DNA from 3 places in the Variovorax xiamenensis genome. Region 1 is predicted to be linked to each of the others. Evidence: predicted binding sites of a transcription regulator. Region 1 holds the regulator's gene; each other region holds the start of a gene.

Region 1 (4,632 bases):
CCGCGATGCTCGGGCGGCACGAGCAGGCCTGCGCAGGCGGCAGCCTGTGGCGTGAAGATGGCCGGCGCGATCACCGTGAGCATGCGCACCGGCAGCAGGGCGGCGAAGCTCGGCATCAGAGCGCAGAGAACATGGCCGGCGGCGTACCAGAGCAGGGTGAGGGCGAGAAGCTGCCGGCGGTCCCAGCCAGCGACGGCTGCAGCCAGCAACGGTGCGCCAATGCACATCACCGCTGCTGCGGCGGTGATGAGCTGTCCCGCGGTGGCTGCGGTGACGGAGAGAGAAGCGCTGATCTCGTTGAGCGTGCCGGGCACGACCATCACGCCCGTGCCGATCACGAAATTGCCGGCAAGCAGCGCCCAGAGCGCTCTCTGTGGCGCCGGCCGGCTCACCGGCGGACCTGCAGCGCGCCGGGATTCACGATGTTCGTGGGATTGCCGTTGATGTAGCTCACGACATTGTCGAAGGCCTGGCCGAAGTAGCTCTCGTAGCTTTCCTGCTCGACGTAGCCGATGTGCGGCGTGCAGATGCAGTTCTCCAGGCGCAGCAGCGCGTGGCCTTGCAGCGGCGGCTCGCTCTCGAACACGTCGACGGCCGCGAGTCCGGGGCGGCCGCGGTTGAGGGCGGCGAGCAGTGCGTCGGCCTCGACCAGCTCGGCGCGCGAGGTGTTCACGAACAGGGCTGTCGGCTTCATGCGCGAGAGGTCTTCCAGCGTGATGAGGCCGTTGGTTTCCTCGTTGAGCCGCAGGTGCACCGACAGCACGTCGGCGGCGGCGAAGAACTCGTGGCGGTTCTGCGCAACCTGGAAGCCGTCGGAGCGCGCCTTGGCGCAGCTGGCCTCACGGCCCCAGATCACGACCTGCATGCCGAAGGCCTGCCCATAGCGCGCGACCAGTTGGCCGATGCGGCCGTAGCCCCAGATGCACAGCGTCTTGCCCTTGAGCACCGAGCCGATGCCGAAGTTGGGCGGCATCGAGGCCGACTTGAGCCCCGACTGCTGCCAGGCGCCATGCTTGAGATTGCTGATGTACTGCGGCAGCCGGCGCATGGCGGCCATGATGAGCGCCCAGGTGAGCTCGGCAGGCGCCTGCGGAGAGCCGGAGCCCTCTGCCACGGCCACGCCGCGCTCGGTGCAGGCTGCCACGTCGATGTGTCCAGCGACGCGCCCGGTCTGGGATATGAGCTTGAGCTTCGGCAGCTTCTCGATGAGCTGGCGCGAGATCTGGGTGCGCTCGCGGATCAGCACGATCACGTCGGCGTCCTTGAGGCGAACTGACAACTGGCCAATGCCTTTCACCGTGTTGGTATAGACCTTGGCCGCGTATGCATCCAGCTTCGAAGCGCAGCGCAGCTTGCGCACGGCGTCCTGGTAATCGTCGAGGATCACAATGTTCATGGCACGCCATTGTGCCTCGCAGCATTGGAATGTCGCGCCGGCGAACGTTTGGATACCCGCCCTGCGCCCGCTTGCAGGGCGGTTTCGGACCCAGTTCGGGCTCAATGCAGGCGTGTGGAGCGCGGGGCCGTGGCCATGGTTTCCGCGGCTTCCAGCGCGGCCAGGCGGTCGAGTTCGGCGCAGACGTCGGCCATGCGGCCGGAGATGACTACGCGGTTGGCACTGCGCTGCTGGCCCTTGCCGTCGACCACCCGGACCACGCGCAGAGGGCGCGCCGGTGCAGCGGCTGTTTCAGAAGGCGCGACACCGCCTGAACGGGCGGTACAAGCGGGGCGCACTGCCACGTAGCGCAGTCCTGCCGAGGACTCGGCGTCGAGGTGGCCACGATGCGCACGGCGTGCCGGCATCAGGCGGTTGGCCAGCGATTGCAGCGGCATCCAGATGTCGGCGATGGCGAGGAGGGCGATTCCCATGTGAACTCCAAGAAAGTATGAGGTTGAACACAGGCAGGATTTCTTGAATCGGCCGCGACAGGGTGATGGCGACTCTTCGCCATACGCCCGCCACCTGTCACTGCCGGATGGGTGCTGTGGAAAGCAGGCTGCTCGGGCCTACATCAGCATGGTGTTCCGGATGAGGCCGACAGCGAGGCCTTCGATTTCGAAAGGCTCGCCCGGCTGCACGATGATGGTCGGGTAGTCGGGGTTCTCGGCATGCAGCTCGATGACCTGCTTGTTGCGCTTCAGGCGCTTGACGGTCACCTCGTCGCCGAGCCGGGCGACCACGATCTGGCCGTTGCGCGCTTCCTTGGTGGCCTGCACGGCAAGCAGGTCGCCGTCCATGATGCCGGCGTCGCGCATCGACATGCCGCGCACTTTGAGCAGGTAGTCGGGCTGGCGCTGGAACAGCGTGTTCTCGACGTAGTAGGTCTGGTCGACGTGTTCTTGCGCCAGGATGGGCGAGCCGGCTGCAACGCGACCGATGAGCGGCAGCGCCAGCTGGGCCATGCCGGGCAGGGAGAGGGAGAACTGGCCGCCTTCGCGATGGCGCGTTTCGTTGAGCGAGCGCAGCGCGTCGCCCTTGAGGCGGATGCCGCGGGAAGTACCGCTGACAAGTTCGATGACGCCCTTGCGCGCCAGCGCCTGCAGGTGCTCTTCGGCGGCATTGGCCGACTTGAACCCGAGCTCGTTGGCGATTTCGGCGCGCGTGGGTGGCGCACCGGTGCGTGCGATGGCGCTCTGGATCAGGTCCAGGATCTGCTGCTGGCGGGCTGTAAGCTTCACGGCGAACTGCATGTGTGGTTCCTTGCGGCACTGGTTGGATATCCAGTGCCTGTATTTTTAACCAGTTTTTAGAAGTTGACAAGACATGGTCAATTCCTCTTTGTCCGAACTGCCGCGCCGCGTGGTGGTCCTCGGCACCGGCGGCACCATTGCGGGCCGTGCGGCCAGCAGTGACGACAACATCGGCTACACCGCCGCGCAGGTGGGCGTGGCCGACCTGCTGGGCGGCATCGAGGCGCCCGAAGGCGTGATGCTGGAAGCCGAGCAGGTCGCGCAGGTCGACAGCAAGGACATGTCCTTCGACATCTGGCAACAACTGGCCCGACGCTGTGCGCACTGGCTGGCACAGGCCGACGTGGCGGGCGTGGTGATCACGCACGGCACCGACACGATCGAGGAAACCGCGTTCTTCCTGCACTCGGTGCTGGTGCCGTCGAAGCCTGTCGTGCTGACTTGTGCGATGCGACCTGCCAGCGCGCTGTCGCCGGACGGGCCGCAGAACGTGCGCGACGCGATCAGCGTCGCCGTGACGCAGGGCGCGCGCGGTGTCACGGTGGTGTGCGCCGGGGCGATTCATGCCGGCGTCGACATCCAGAAGGTTCACACCTATCGGCTCGATGCCTTCGCGTCAGGTGATGCGGGGCCCGTGGGCTACGTGGAGGAGGGCGAGGTTCGCCTCGTTCGTTCGTGGCCGCAGGGCGGGGCCCTGCCGGTAGCAAAGCTCTTCGAGACGGTTGAAGTGCAATGGCCTCGGGTCGAGATCGTGATGAGCCATGCCGGCGCCAGCGGCGCTGTGATCGATGCGCTGCTTCAGGCAGGCGGGGAAGACCCGGTGCGCGGACTGGTGCTTGCGACCACCGGCAACGGCACGCTGCATCACGCGCTGGAGGCCGCAGCGCTCAAGGCGCAGAAAGCCGGGATCGCCGTGCTCCGCGCCACGCGCTGCTCGAGCGGGCGCATCCTGCCGAAGGCCGGCGACCTGCTTCGCGATGCAGGCGCACTGACGCCCGTGAAGGCGCGCATCGCGCTGGTGCTGGAACTGCTGGGGTGAAAACAAAACCGCCCCTGTCGAAGGGGCGGTTGATCGGGGCGTCGGGTCGTCAGCTGCTCAGTGCAGCCAATGCACGCTGCGTGATCTCATCAACAGTGCCCACACCCTTGATGGCGCGGTACTTGGGCGCGGCGACCGGATCGGCCTTGGCCCAGGCCGAGTAGTAGTCGACCAGCGGACGCGTCTGCTGGCTGTACACGTCGAGCCGTTTGCGAACGGTTTCTTCCTTGTCGTCCTCGCGCTGGATCAGGTCCTCGCCGGTCACGTCGTCCTTGCCTTCCACCTTGGGCGGGTTGAACTTCACGTGATAGGTGCGGCCCGAAGCCGGGTGCGAGCGGCGGCCGCTCATGCGCTCGATGATGTCGCCGAAGGGCACGTCGATCTCGAGCACGTAGTCGAGCTTGACGCCGGCTGCCTTCATGGCGTCGGCCTGGGGAATGGTGCGGGGGAAGCCGTCGAACAGGAAGCCGCTGGCGCAATCGGGCTGCGCAATGCGCTCCTTCACGAGATTGATGATCAGGTCGTCGCTGACTAGGGCGCCGGCGTCCATGACGGCCTTGGCCTGCAGTCCGAGCGGCGTGCCTGCCTTGACGGCTGCACGCAGCATGTCGCCGGTCGAAATCTGGGGAATGCTGTATTTCTGGCAAATGAAGGCCGCTTGCGTGCCTTTGCCCGCCCCGGGCGCGCCCAGCAAAATTAGTCTCATGGTGTCCTCGGACGGTTCTTAGATTTTGTGTCGCGCCGAGCATCGGCCCCATGGCTGGGCTGGGCGGAGTTGCTTCGAGGATAGCATGCGTGCCCTCGGGGAAATCCCGCTGCCTGTAGCCGGGGAGACGCCCGGGCTCAGGCTCCGGCGGTCGCGAAGACCGCGCACACGCGCGCCAGGTCCTCGGGCGTATCGA
Region 2 (4,632 bases), 3.2 Mb from region 1:
GGAGAAGAGGGGGGAGGAAAGAAGAGGAGAAAGAGGGGAAGGTCGATTCACTATGCCCAAGCTGTCACGGTATTGCAATACCTGAGTTGCCCGGGGTTTTGCCGCTTCGTGAGCAGCTTTTCACACGCTAGCGAATCGATAGCGGCTGGCACGCACGGGGCAGGCGATGAGGCACTTCTGGAACAAGTGTTTCAGCGGCGGCCAGGCGCGGCCAGGTGGTGACCATGACGGCGAAAGGGCCTGTTCGTGCCCTCACCCTCGCCCTCCCCGTTCAGCGCCAGGCCGCCCGCATCCTGTTGCGCAGGTCGATCACCGAGCTGGGCGGCGGCACGGCCGGCGGCCGCTCCGGCGGAGGCGGCCAGGTCTGCTGCTCGAAGCCTTCCAGATCGGCATCGGCGATGAAGCGCGTGCGGTTGGCATACATGTGCCGGTCGCCGCGCGCCGCCTGCTGCGTGACGTAGAAACGCTGCGGCACCAGCAGGTGCAGATGGTCGCGCGCCCGGGTCATCGCCACGTAGAGCAGCCGTCTTTCTTCTTCCAGCTCTTGCGCGCTCTGCGCCACGTCGGCCGGCAGGCAGCCGTCGACCACGTTGAGCACGTGCACCGAATTCCATTCCTGTCCCTTGGCCGAATGGATGGTCGAGAGGATCAGGTAGTCCTCGTCGAGCAGCGGCGGCCCCGGGCGGTCGCTGGTGGCCTCGGGCGGATCGAGCGTGAGCTCGGTGAGAAAGCGCTCGCGCGAGGCATACCCGGCCGCGAGCCGCGCGAGCTGCTCCACGTCGGCGCGCCGCACGCCGGAGGTGTCCTCGTACAGGCGCTCCAGGTGCGGCAGATACCAGTCCATCGCCAGTTCGACATCGGCCGGCCACTTGAGCGCGGGCTCTCGCAGGGCCTCGTAGGCCTTCGCGAAGTCGTCCCACTGCGCGCGTGCCGCAGCAGGCGGCACGAACTCGCGCACGGCCCGGGCCGGGTCGGCCGCCTGCTCCATCGCGTCGAGCAGGCGCGCGCTCGTGGCGGGCCCGATGCCCGGGATGAGTTGCGTCACGCGAAACCCCGCCATGCGCCCGCGCGGGTTCTGCGCGAAGCGCAGCACCGCGAGCAGGTCCTTCACGTGCGAGGCTTCGAGAAACTTGAGCCCGCCGAACTTCACGAACGGAATGTTGCGCCGGGCCAGCTCGAGTTCGAGCGCCGCGCTGTGCGTCGAGGTCCGGAACAGCACCGCCTGCGACTTCAGCGCCAGCCCGCCCTCGCGATGCGCCAGCACCTTGTCGGCCACCCAGCGCGCCTGCCCCGCCTCGTCGGGCACGAGCACCAGCAACGGCTTGCCCGCAGAGGGCTTGTCGGTCCACAACGTCTTGGCGTGCCGCTCGGCGGCCTGCGCGATCACGCGGTTCGACACGTCGAGGATCGGCTGCGTCGAGCGATAGTTGCGCTCCAGCGTGACCACCCGCGCGGCCTGCGTGAACTGCGACGGGAAGTCGAGGATGTTGCGCACCGTCGCGCCTCGAAAGGAATAGATCGACTGCGCATCGTCCCCCACCACCGTCACGCCGCGCCCGTCGGGCTTGAGCGCCAGCAGGATCGAGGCCTGCAGCAGGTTGGTGTCCTGGTACTCGTCGACCAGCACATGGTCGAAGCGCGCGCCGATGTGCGCGGCCAGCGCGGGCTCGGCGGCCATCTCGGCCCAGTAGAGCAGGAGGTCGTCGTAGTCGAGCACGTTCTGCCGCTGCTTGGCCTCGACGTACGCGCCGAACAGCTTCTTGAGTTCGGCCTCCCACTCGTCGCACCAGGGAAAGGCCTCCTTGAGCACGTCGGCCAGCGGCGCGCGGGTGTTCACGCAGCGCGAATAGATCGACAGGCAGGTGCCCTTGCGCGGAAAGCGGTTGACGGTGGAAGAAAGCCCCAGCTCGTGGCGTACCAGCCCCATCAGGTCTTCGGCGTCGCCGCGGTCATGGATGGTGAAGTTCTCGTCGAGCCCGATCTGCGGCGCGTATTCGCGCAGCAGCCGCGCGCCGATGCCGTGGAAGGTGCCGGCCCACGGCAGCGAGGGCGGCGCCTCGGACTTCAGGCCCAGCACCTGCGCCAGCACACGGCCGGCGCGGCGCTCCATTTCCTGCGCGGCGCGGCGCGAGAAGGTCAGCAGCAGCAGGCGCTGCGGATCGACGCCGCCGGCGATGAGGGTTGCGACGCGGTGCGCCAGCGTGCTGGTCTTGCCCGAGCCGGCCCCGGCGATGACGAGCAGCGGGCGCTCGTCGGGCGCCGCGACAGCCGCCCCCACGCCATGCTCGACAGCCGCGCGCTGCGCCTCGTTGAGCGAAGCCAGCGCCTGCGCCAGGCGTTCGGCCTGGGTCTTCGGCGCGGCGGAAAAAACGGGAAGCGCAGTGCTCTGCATGGAGCACGACTTTACTGTATGCCCGTCCAGTCCAGCCACCTCGCCGACATGTGGCCGGTGACATAATCGCGCCTCGCTGCAACCCGGAGATTTTTCCAATGGAAACCGCCCCGTCTCGGCAGCTTTCAACTCCCTTTCGCTGACGCCTTTTTCGCGCCTCTCGCGCACGTCGGGCCGGGGAATTGAAAGCGCCCCCTCCCTCGCCCATCGTCCAGTCAGTCATTCCCGGGAGTGAGCCACATGCTCAACATCTTCACGCTCGCCAACGGCCGCCTAGTCCAGGAAGAAATCGAGGCCCTCGAAGAGCTCTCCAGGTTCCAGCCGATCTGGGTCGACCTCGAGTCGCCCACGCTCGAAGAGAAGCGCTGGATCAAGCAGTACTACGGCCTGTCCATCCCCGAGGACGCGATGGACGAGGACATCGAGGAATCGGCCCGCTTCTACGAGGAAGACAACGGCGAGCTGCACATCCGCTCCGACTTCCTGATCGACGACGACGAAGCCCCGCGCGCGGTGCGCGTCGCCTTCATCCTCAACCAGCACAACACCGACCTGCGCAGCCGCGGCGTGCTGTTCTCGATCCACGACGAGGACGTGCCCGTCTTCCGCCTGCTGCGCATGCGCGCGCGCCGTGCGCCGGGGCTGATCGAGGACGCCAAGGAAGTCATGCTCAAGCTCTTCGACGCCGACGCCGAGTACTCGGCCGACTCGCTGGAGAACATCTACGACGAGCTCGAGGCCGCCAGCAAGAAGGTGCTCTCGGGCAACGTCAGCGACGAGCTGGCCGGCGAGGTGCTCGGCGCCATCGCGCGGCAGGAAGACCTGAACGGGCGCATCCGCCGCAACGTGATGGACACGCGCCGCGCCGTCAGCTTCATGATGCGCAGCAAGATGCTCAACGCCGAGCAGTTCGAGGAAGCACGACAGATCCTGCGCGACATCGAGTCGCTGGACAACCACACGGCCTTCCTCTTCGACAAGATCAACTTCCTGATGGATGCGACCGTCGGTTTCATCAACATCAACCAGAACAAGACCATCAAGATCTTCTCGGTGGCCAGCGTGGCGCTGCTGCCGCCGACGCTGATCGCCAGCATCTACGGCATGAACTTCAAGTTCATGCCCGAGCTCGACTGGGCCATGGGCTACCCCTACGCCATCGTGCTCATGGCGGCCAGCGCGCTGGTGCCGATGTGGTACTTCCGCCGGCGCGGCTGGCTGAAGTAGGCGCAAGCAACGCGCCGGGCGCTTTTCCCGGAGTGCTAGAGTGGCCGGCAGCCAGGCGCTGACCGGAGAGCCACCTTGCGCAGACTTCGATTCCTCACCCACCGCCACCGCGCGCCGTCTACCAACGCCGCGCTCGGCCTGCTGCTGGCCTTCAACGCCGGCGCCGTCAACGCAGGCGGCTTCCTCGTGCTGCACATGTACACCTCGCACATGACCGGCTTCGCCTCGCAGCTGGCCGACGGCATGGTGCTGGGCAACGTCAAGCTGCTGCTGAATGCGCTGGGCGCGATCCTGGCCTTCGTGACCGGCGCGGCCGTCTGCGCGGTGCTCGTGAACTGGGGCCGCCAGCACCGCATGCACGGCGTGTACGCCCTGCCGCTGATGCTCGAGGCGGCGCTGATGTTTCCCTTCGGCCTCATGGGCGCCATCACGCTGACCTGGGCGACGCCCTTCGCGGTGCCCCTCACCGTGCTGCTGCTGTCCTTCATCATGGGCCTGCAGAACGCGGTGGCGTCCAAGACCTCGGGCGGCAGCATCCGCACCACCCACATGACCGGCAACATCACCGACATGGGCATCGAGATCGGCAAGATGCTCTACTGGAACCGCCGCTCGAAGTCGGCACCGGCGCCGGCCCTCATCGTGCGCCACGACCGCAGCCGCATGCGCCGCGCCGGCGGGCTGGTCGGCATGTTCGTGCTCGGCGGCGCAATGGGCGCTCTGGGCTTCAAGTACGTGGGCTTCGTCTGCGTGGTGCCGCTGGCAGCGCTGCTGCTCGCGCTGTCGATCCCGCCGCTGCTGCGCGACATTCCGCGCCGCCGCACGCCTTCGCTCAGCTGAGCTCCTGCGGCGACAACGAAGCCAGCCACGCATCGACGAGCGCGAGGCTGTAGCGGCTCGCCACCGAGACGACTAAGCGCGAGAAATCGCCGTGCGCGGCATCGTCGGCACGATCGGAGATCGTCCGCATGGCGGCGAAGGGCACGCCGTAGTCGTGGCACACCTGCGCCACC
Region 3 (4,632 bases), 380 kb from region 1:
TCGCGAGGTGGGTGCGCCAGTCGACGAGGTTGTGCACCTGCATCAGGTCCATGCGCTGCGTGCGCAGCCGCGCAAAAGATTGCTCCATCTGCGCGATGCCGGCCTCGCGGCCCGAGGTCCAGACCTTGGTGGCGAGGAATGCCTTGCCTTGCTGCTGCTTCGACGCGGCCAGCAGCTCGCCGGTGGTTTCCTCGGAGCGGCCGTACATCGGCGAGCTGTCGATCACCGTGCCGCCGGCCGCGAACAGGGCGTCGAGCACGCCGGGCAGGCGCGCGTATTCCTCGCTTCCGGGACGCTGGTCGAAGCCGATCCAGGTGCCGCAGCCGATCACGGGCAGGGCTTCCTTCGTGGAGGGGATGGGGCGGGTGTTCATGGCGGGCAGGGGCTTTTGTTGCGCGAAGGCGGGAAGCGCGGCCCCGGCGCACAGCGCGACGCCCAGGCGCAGCAGCTCGGCGCGGGTGAGGGCGGGGAAATCCTTCGGAGGCGGCATCGGCAACCAGTATCCGGCGGGAGGCGGCCGGGCGCGATGCCCGGGCCTGTGCTCCAATCCGCCTTTTCGCTGCCTCATATTCATCATGGGAATGCCACTCTCCCTGCTTCGCATGCCCTCGCTGGACCTGGTGCGGGGCTTCGTCGCGGTGGGCCGGCGCATGAGCATCTCGCTCGCGGCGCAGGACCTGTGCCTCACGCAGTCGGCGGTCAGCAAGCAGATCCATGCGCTCGAGGCGCAGCTCGGCGTGGCGCTGCTGGTGCGCGGCCATCGCTCGATCTCGTTCACGCCCGAGGGCGAGCGCCTGTTCCGCAGCGCCGACGGCGCGGTGCAGCAGCTGCAGGACGTGATGGGCGGCATCAGCCAGTCCGGCGAGCAGCGCCCCGTGACCCTGAGCGCGAGCATCGGCATGACGGGGCTGTGGCTGCTGCCGCGGCTGGGCAATGTGCAGAAGCTGCATCCCGGCGTCGACGTGCGCGTGTCCTCCAACAACCGGCTGGCCGACCTGCGCAACGACGGCATCGACCTGGCCATCCGCTACACCACGCCCGAGCTCGCGCCGGCTGGCGCGGTGCGGCTCTTCGGCGAAACGGTGGCGCCGGTGGCGCATCCCTCGCTCGGATTGCGTGCGCTCGACGAGCCCGGGGCGCTGTCAACCCAGTGCCTGCTGGCCTTCGACGATCCGCAGCACCCGTGGCTGCAGTGGAAGGACTGGCTCGCGGCGGTGGGCTGGGCCGACGCGAAGCCGCAGGCGGTGCTGCACTTCAACCAGTACGACCAGCTGATCCAGGCCGCGCTGGCGGGGCAGGGCGTGGCGCTGGGGCGGCTGGAGCTGATCCAGCCGCTGCTCGACGACGACCGGCTGGTGCGCATCGCAGCGCCGGTGCCGGAGCAACCCTCGGGCCACGCCTACTGGCTGATCCAGGCCGAGGAGTCGCCGCGCGAGGACGTGCGCCACGTCGCCGGCTGGCTGGTGGACGAGGCTCGGGGCTCGTCGTCAGTCCGCTGAAGCTTCCGCCTTGCAGAACGCGATCGCCTCGTCGAGTCGGTCGTTGCCCCAGAACATCTCGTTGCCCACGAAGAAGGTGGGCGCGCCGAAGATGCCTTTCTCGACCGCCGTCTCGGTCTGCCGGCGCAGCCGCAGCTTGTTGGAATCCGACAGCGCCTCCTCGATGACGCGGTGCGCCGGCAGGCCGAGCGAGGTCAGCAGCTCGTGCATGGCCTGCGGCGAATCGATGTCGCGGTCCTCGGCGAAGTTCATCGACATCGTGCGGCGGCAGAACTCGCCCATCCACGGCTGGGTGGCACCCACCAGCGCGATGCGCAGCGGCAGCACGGCCGGGCGCGGAAAGTTCGTCGGCCGCTGCCACGGCAGGCCGTACTTGCGGCACTGGCGGGCCATGTCCTTCCACGTGTAGTCGCCCTTTTCCTTCTGCAGCACGAATGGCGACGACTCCCAGCCGAAGGAACGGAAGATCGGCCCCAGCAGGAAGGGCCGCCAGCGGATGCCGATGCCGTGCGCGGCGGCTTCGGCCTCGATGCGCATGGTGCTCAGGTAGCTGTAGTTGCTGCCGAAGTCGAACCAGAACTCGATTGCGGCGCTCATTCGAACACCACCAGGCAGCGGGCCTCGATGCTCTCGCGCAGCGGCGCGTCGGCGGGCGTGTCGGGGTGGTCGAAGGCTGCGTGCGGCGTGTAGCGCGAGACGCCGCCCAGTTGCGAGTCGTACTGCTTGAACACCAGCGCCTCGTGCCGGTCCATCGCGGAGAAGTACGACCAGCGGTGCGAGGGCGAATGCGTCGCGAGGTAGATCTCGCCGGTGCGGCGCGGATAGCGCACCTCGGCGCTGACCAGGTCCTTCGCCATCACCGAGCGCGCGTCGCACACGGCCAGCGGCGTGTCGAGCACCGGCCCTTTGATGGAACGCCAGACGTTGACGATGCAGTAGCGCCGCACGGCCGCGGCCTCTTCGGGATCGGTCAGCACCAGCGAAAGCCTGCGGCGGCCGGATTCCTCGGTGTAGTCGTTGTGGATGCGGCCGTTGGCGGCGGCGCGGCCGTCGGTCGCGCGGCGGCCGAAGCTCAGGGCGACGCGATCGGCCTCACGCCGGCGCACCAGGTGGTCGAAGACGTAGGCGCGTGCGCCGCCGGTGACGGCCAGCGCCAGTTCGGCAACCTCGCGGTGGTAGACGGCGGTGACTTCCGCGTCGTCGAGGAAGTCGCGCACGGCCGTGGGCGCGTCGCGCAGCACGAAGCCTTCGCGCTCGATGTCGGGCGGCGTGGCGGCGGCGCGCGCGTCGGCGATCGGCACGGGGCGCAGCTCGTAGCTGCCGCTTTCCCATGGCGTGTCGGGTGGCGGCTGGAAGGTGTAGCTGAAGGGGCGCAGGGCGGAGGGCTGGAGGTAGTTCAGGCCTGCGGTGACGGTGTTCTGGGTGGTCATGCGATGGCTCCTTTGGACGGGTCCATTGGAGCGAAGCGGCGCCTCGGGCTCAAACGACTTATTGGCGCCTTCACATGAGTACCAGGAATGTGAAAGCCGGCGGTAAAGAAGAAAAACAGGGAAACCGGCTTTCCTGTTGTAGGCTGCGAAATACTGTATGAAAATACAGTTAACAGTCATCGCCATGGGCCTTCCTTTCCTCGATTCCTTTTCCGCTGCCGCAGGCCGCGGCGTCTGGCACGCCGACGAACTCGGGCTGGCCGACGCGCAGGTCGTCGCCACCGGCCACGCCGCGCTCGACGCCGAGCTGCCGGGTGGCGGCTGGCCGGTCGGCGCGATGACGGAACTGCTGCTGCCCGCGCCCGAGGCCCATGTCTGGCGGCTGCTGCTGCCGGCGCTGGCGCAGGCGGTGGCCACGCGGGGCGGGCCGGTGGTGCTGATCGGCGCGCCCTACGAGCCCTGCGGCGCGTCGCTGGCCGCGCAGGGGCTGCCGGTGGAGGCGCTGATGTGCGTCAGGAGCGAGGCCCCGGCCGCGCGGCTGTGGGCCTGCGAACAGGCGCTGCGCTGCGCGGACATTGCCGCCGTCGTGGCCTGGCTGCCGCAGGCGCGGGTGGGCGAGCTGCGGCGGCTGCAACTGGCGGCCGCGCAGCACGAGGTGCTGCTCTTCGTGTGCAGGCCCGGGTCGGTGGCGTTGTCGGCATCGCCCGCGCGGCTGCGCATTCGCGCCGATCGCAGCGAGGCCGACGCGTCGCAGATCGAGCTGGACATCCTCAAGCGCCGCGGCCCGCCGCTGGCCGCGCCGGTGATGCTGCCGGCGCGCAACGAGCGCATGACCGCGCTGCTGGCCGCCGCCCGGCTGCGGCGCAAGCTGCGCCTGCAGGAGCAGGGCTCGGTGCCAGCCGGTGTGACAGCGACATCGGCAACGTCGGCCACGGTGGTGCGCATCGACGCATGGAAAGGAGGCCCGGATGCACTGGATCGCCTTGCGGTGGTTGCCTGAAGCCGGCACGCCCGACACACCCGATGCCCTCGCGACCTTGCCCACGACCGAGGCCCTGGGCTGGTGGGCGCTGCAGTACACGCCCCACGTCGCCTGGCTGGACGAAGCGCTGATGCTCGAAGTCTCGGCCTGCGAGCGCCTGTGGGGCGGGCGCATGCAGCTGATGCGCCTGCTGCTGGCCGACAACCCCGCGCCCGACGCGCGCATGCTGGGTGCGCAGGGCGCCACGAGCCTGATCGCACTGGCGCGGCTGCGCCTGTTCGTGCGCGACGAGAGGCGGCCGAAGGAGATGCCCGCCGGCCTGCCGCTGGACACGCTGAGCGCCGCGCGCGAGCACCTCGACCTGCTCGCGCGCCTGGGCTGCCGCACCTGGGGCGAGGTGGCGGCGCTGCCGCGCGGCGGCCTCACGCGGCGCTTCGGCGCCGGCCTGCGCGAGGCGCTCGACATCGCATGGGGCCTGCGCCCCGAAAGCCATTCCTGGCTCACGCTGCCCGACGTGTTCGAGCAGAAGCTGGAGCTGCCCGCGCTGGCCGAGACCGCGCCCGAACTCATGTGGTCGGCCAACCGGCTGCTGACGGCGCTGCAGTTCTGGCTGCGCGCCCGCCAGCGCGGCGCGCGCGCGCTGGAGCTGCAATGGACGCTCGACCTCAGGCGCTTGAACGGCGTGAACCTGCCGCCGCACGAACAGCTCACCGTGCGCACG

What was found. Region 1 encodes LexA, which represses DNA repair genes until DNA is damaged. Its sites were predicted from a motif close to ACTGTATNNNNATACAGT; they were not measured.
Region 2: the regulator LexA is predicted to act here: its motif matches at 2,406-2,423, upstream of SFB74_RS02895 (ATP-dependent helicase).
Region 3: the regulator LexA is predicted to act here: its motif matches at 3,082-3,099, upstream of imuA (translesion DNA synthesis-associated protein ImuA).

What each region holds. Positions count from the first base shown of each region.
Region 1 covers NZ_CP139038.1:3,877,248-3,881,879, reverse strand. The annotation lists gene SFB74_RS17670 (MFS transporter) at 1-392, opposite strand, end outside; gene SFB74_RS17665 (D-2-hydroxyacid dehydrogenase family protein) at 389-1,396, opposite strand; gene SFB74_RS17660 (hypothetical protein) at 1,498-1,869, opposite strand; gene lexA (transcriptional repressor LexA) at 2,008-2,691, opposite strand; gene SFB74_RS17650 (asparaginase) at 2,765-3,730, shown strand; gene adk (adenylate kinase) at 3,780-4,436, opposite strand; gene kdsB (3-deoxy-manno-octulosonate cytidylyltransferase) at 4,574-4,632, opposite strand, start outside.
Region 2 covers NZ_CP139038.1:661,302-665,933, reverse strand. The annotation lists gene SFB74_RS02895 (ATP-dependent helicase) at 272-2,392, opposite strand; gene corA (magnesium/cobalt transporter CorA) at 2,633-3,619, shown strand; gene SFB74_RS02885 (YoaK family protein) at 3,695-4,459, shown strand; gene SFB74_RS02880 (5'-methylthioadenosine/adenosylhomocysteine nucleosidase) at 4,452-4,632, opposite strand, start outside.
Region 3 covers NZ_CP139038.1:4,260,160-4,264,791, reverse strand. The annotation lists gene SFB74_RS19430 (aldo/keto reductase) at 1-490, opposite strand, end outside; gene SFB74_RS19425 (LysR substrate-binding domain-containing protein) at 582-1,499, shown strand; gene SFB74_RS19420 (2-hydroxychromene-2-carboxylate isomerase) at 1,488-2,096, opposite strand; gene SFB74_RS19415 (CmcJ/NvfI family oxidoreductase) at 2,093-2,929, opposite strand; gene imuA (translesion DNA synthesis-associated protein ImuA) at 3,114-3,929, shown strand; gene SFB74_RS19405 (Y-family DNA polymerase) at 3,898-4,632, shown strand, end outside.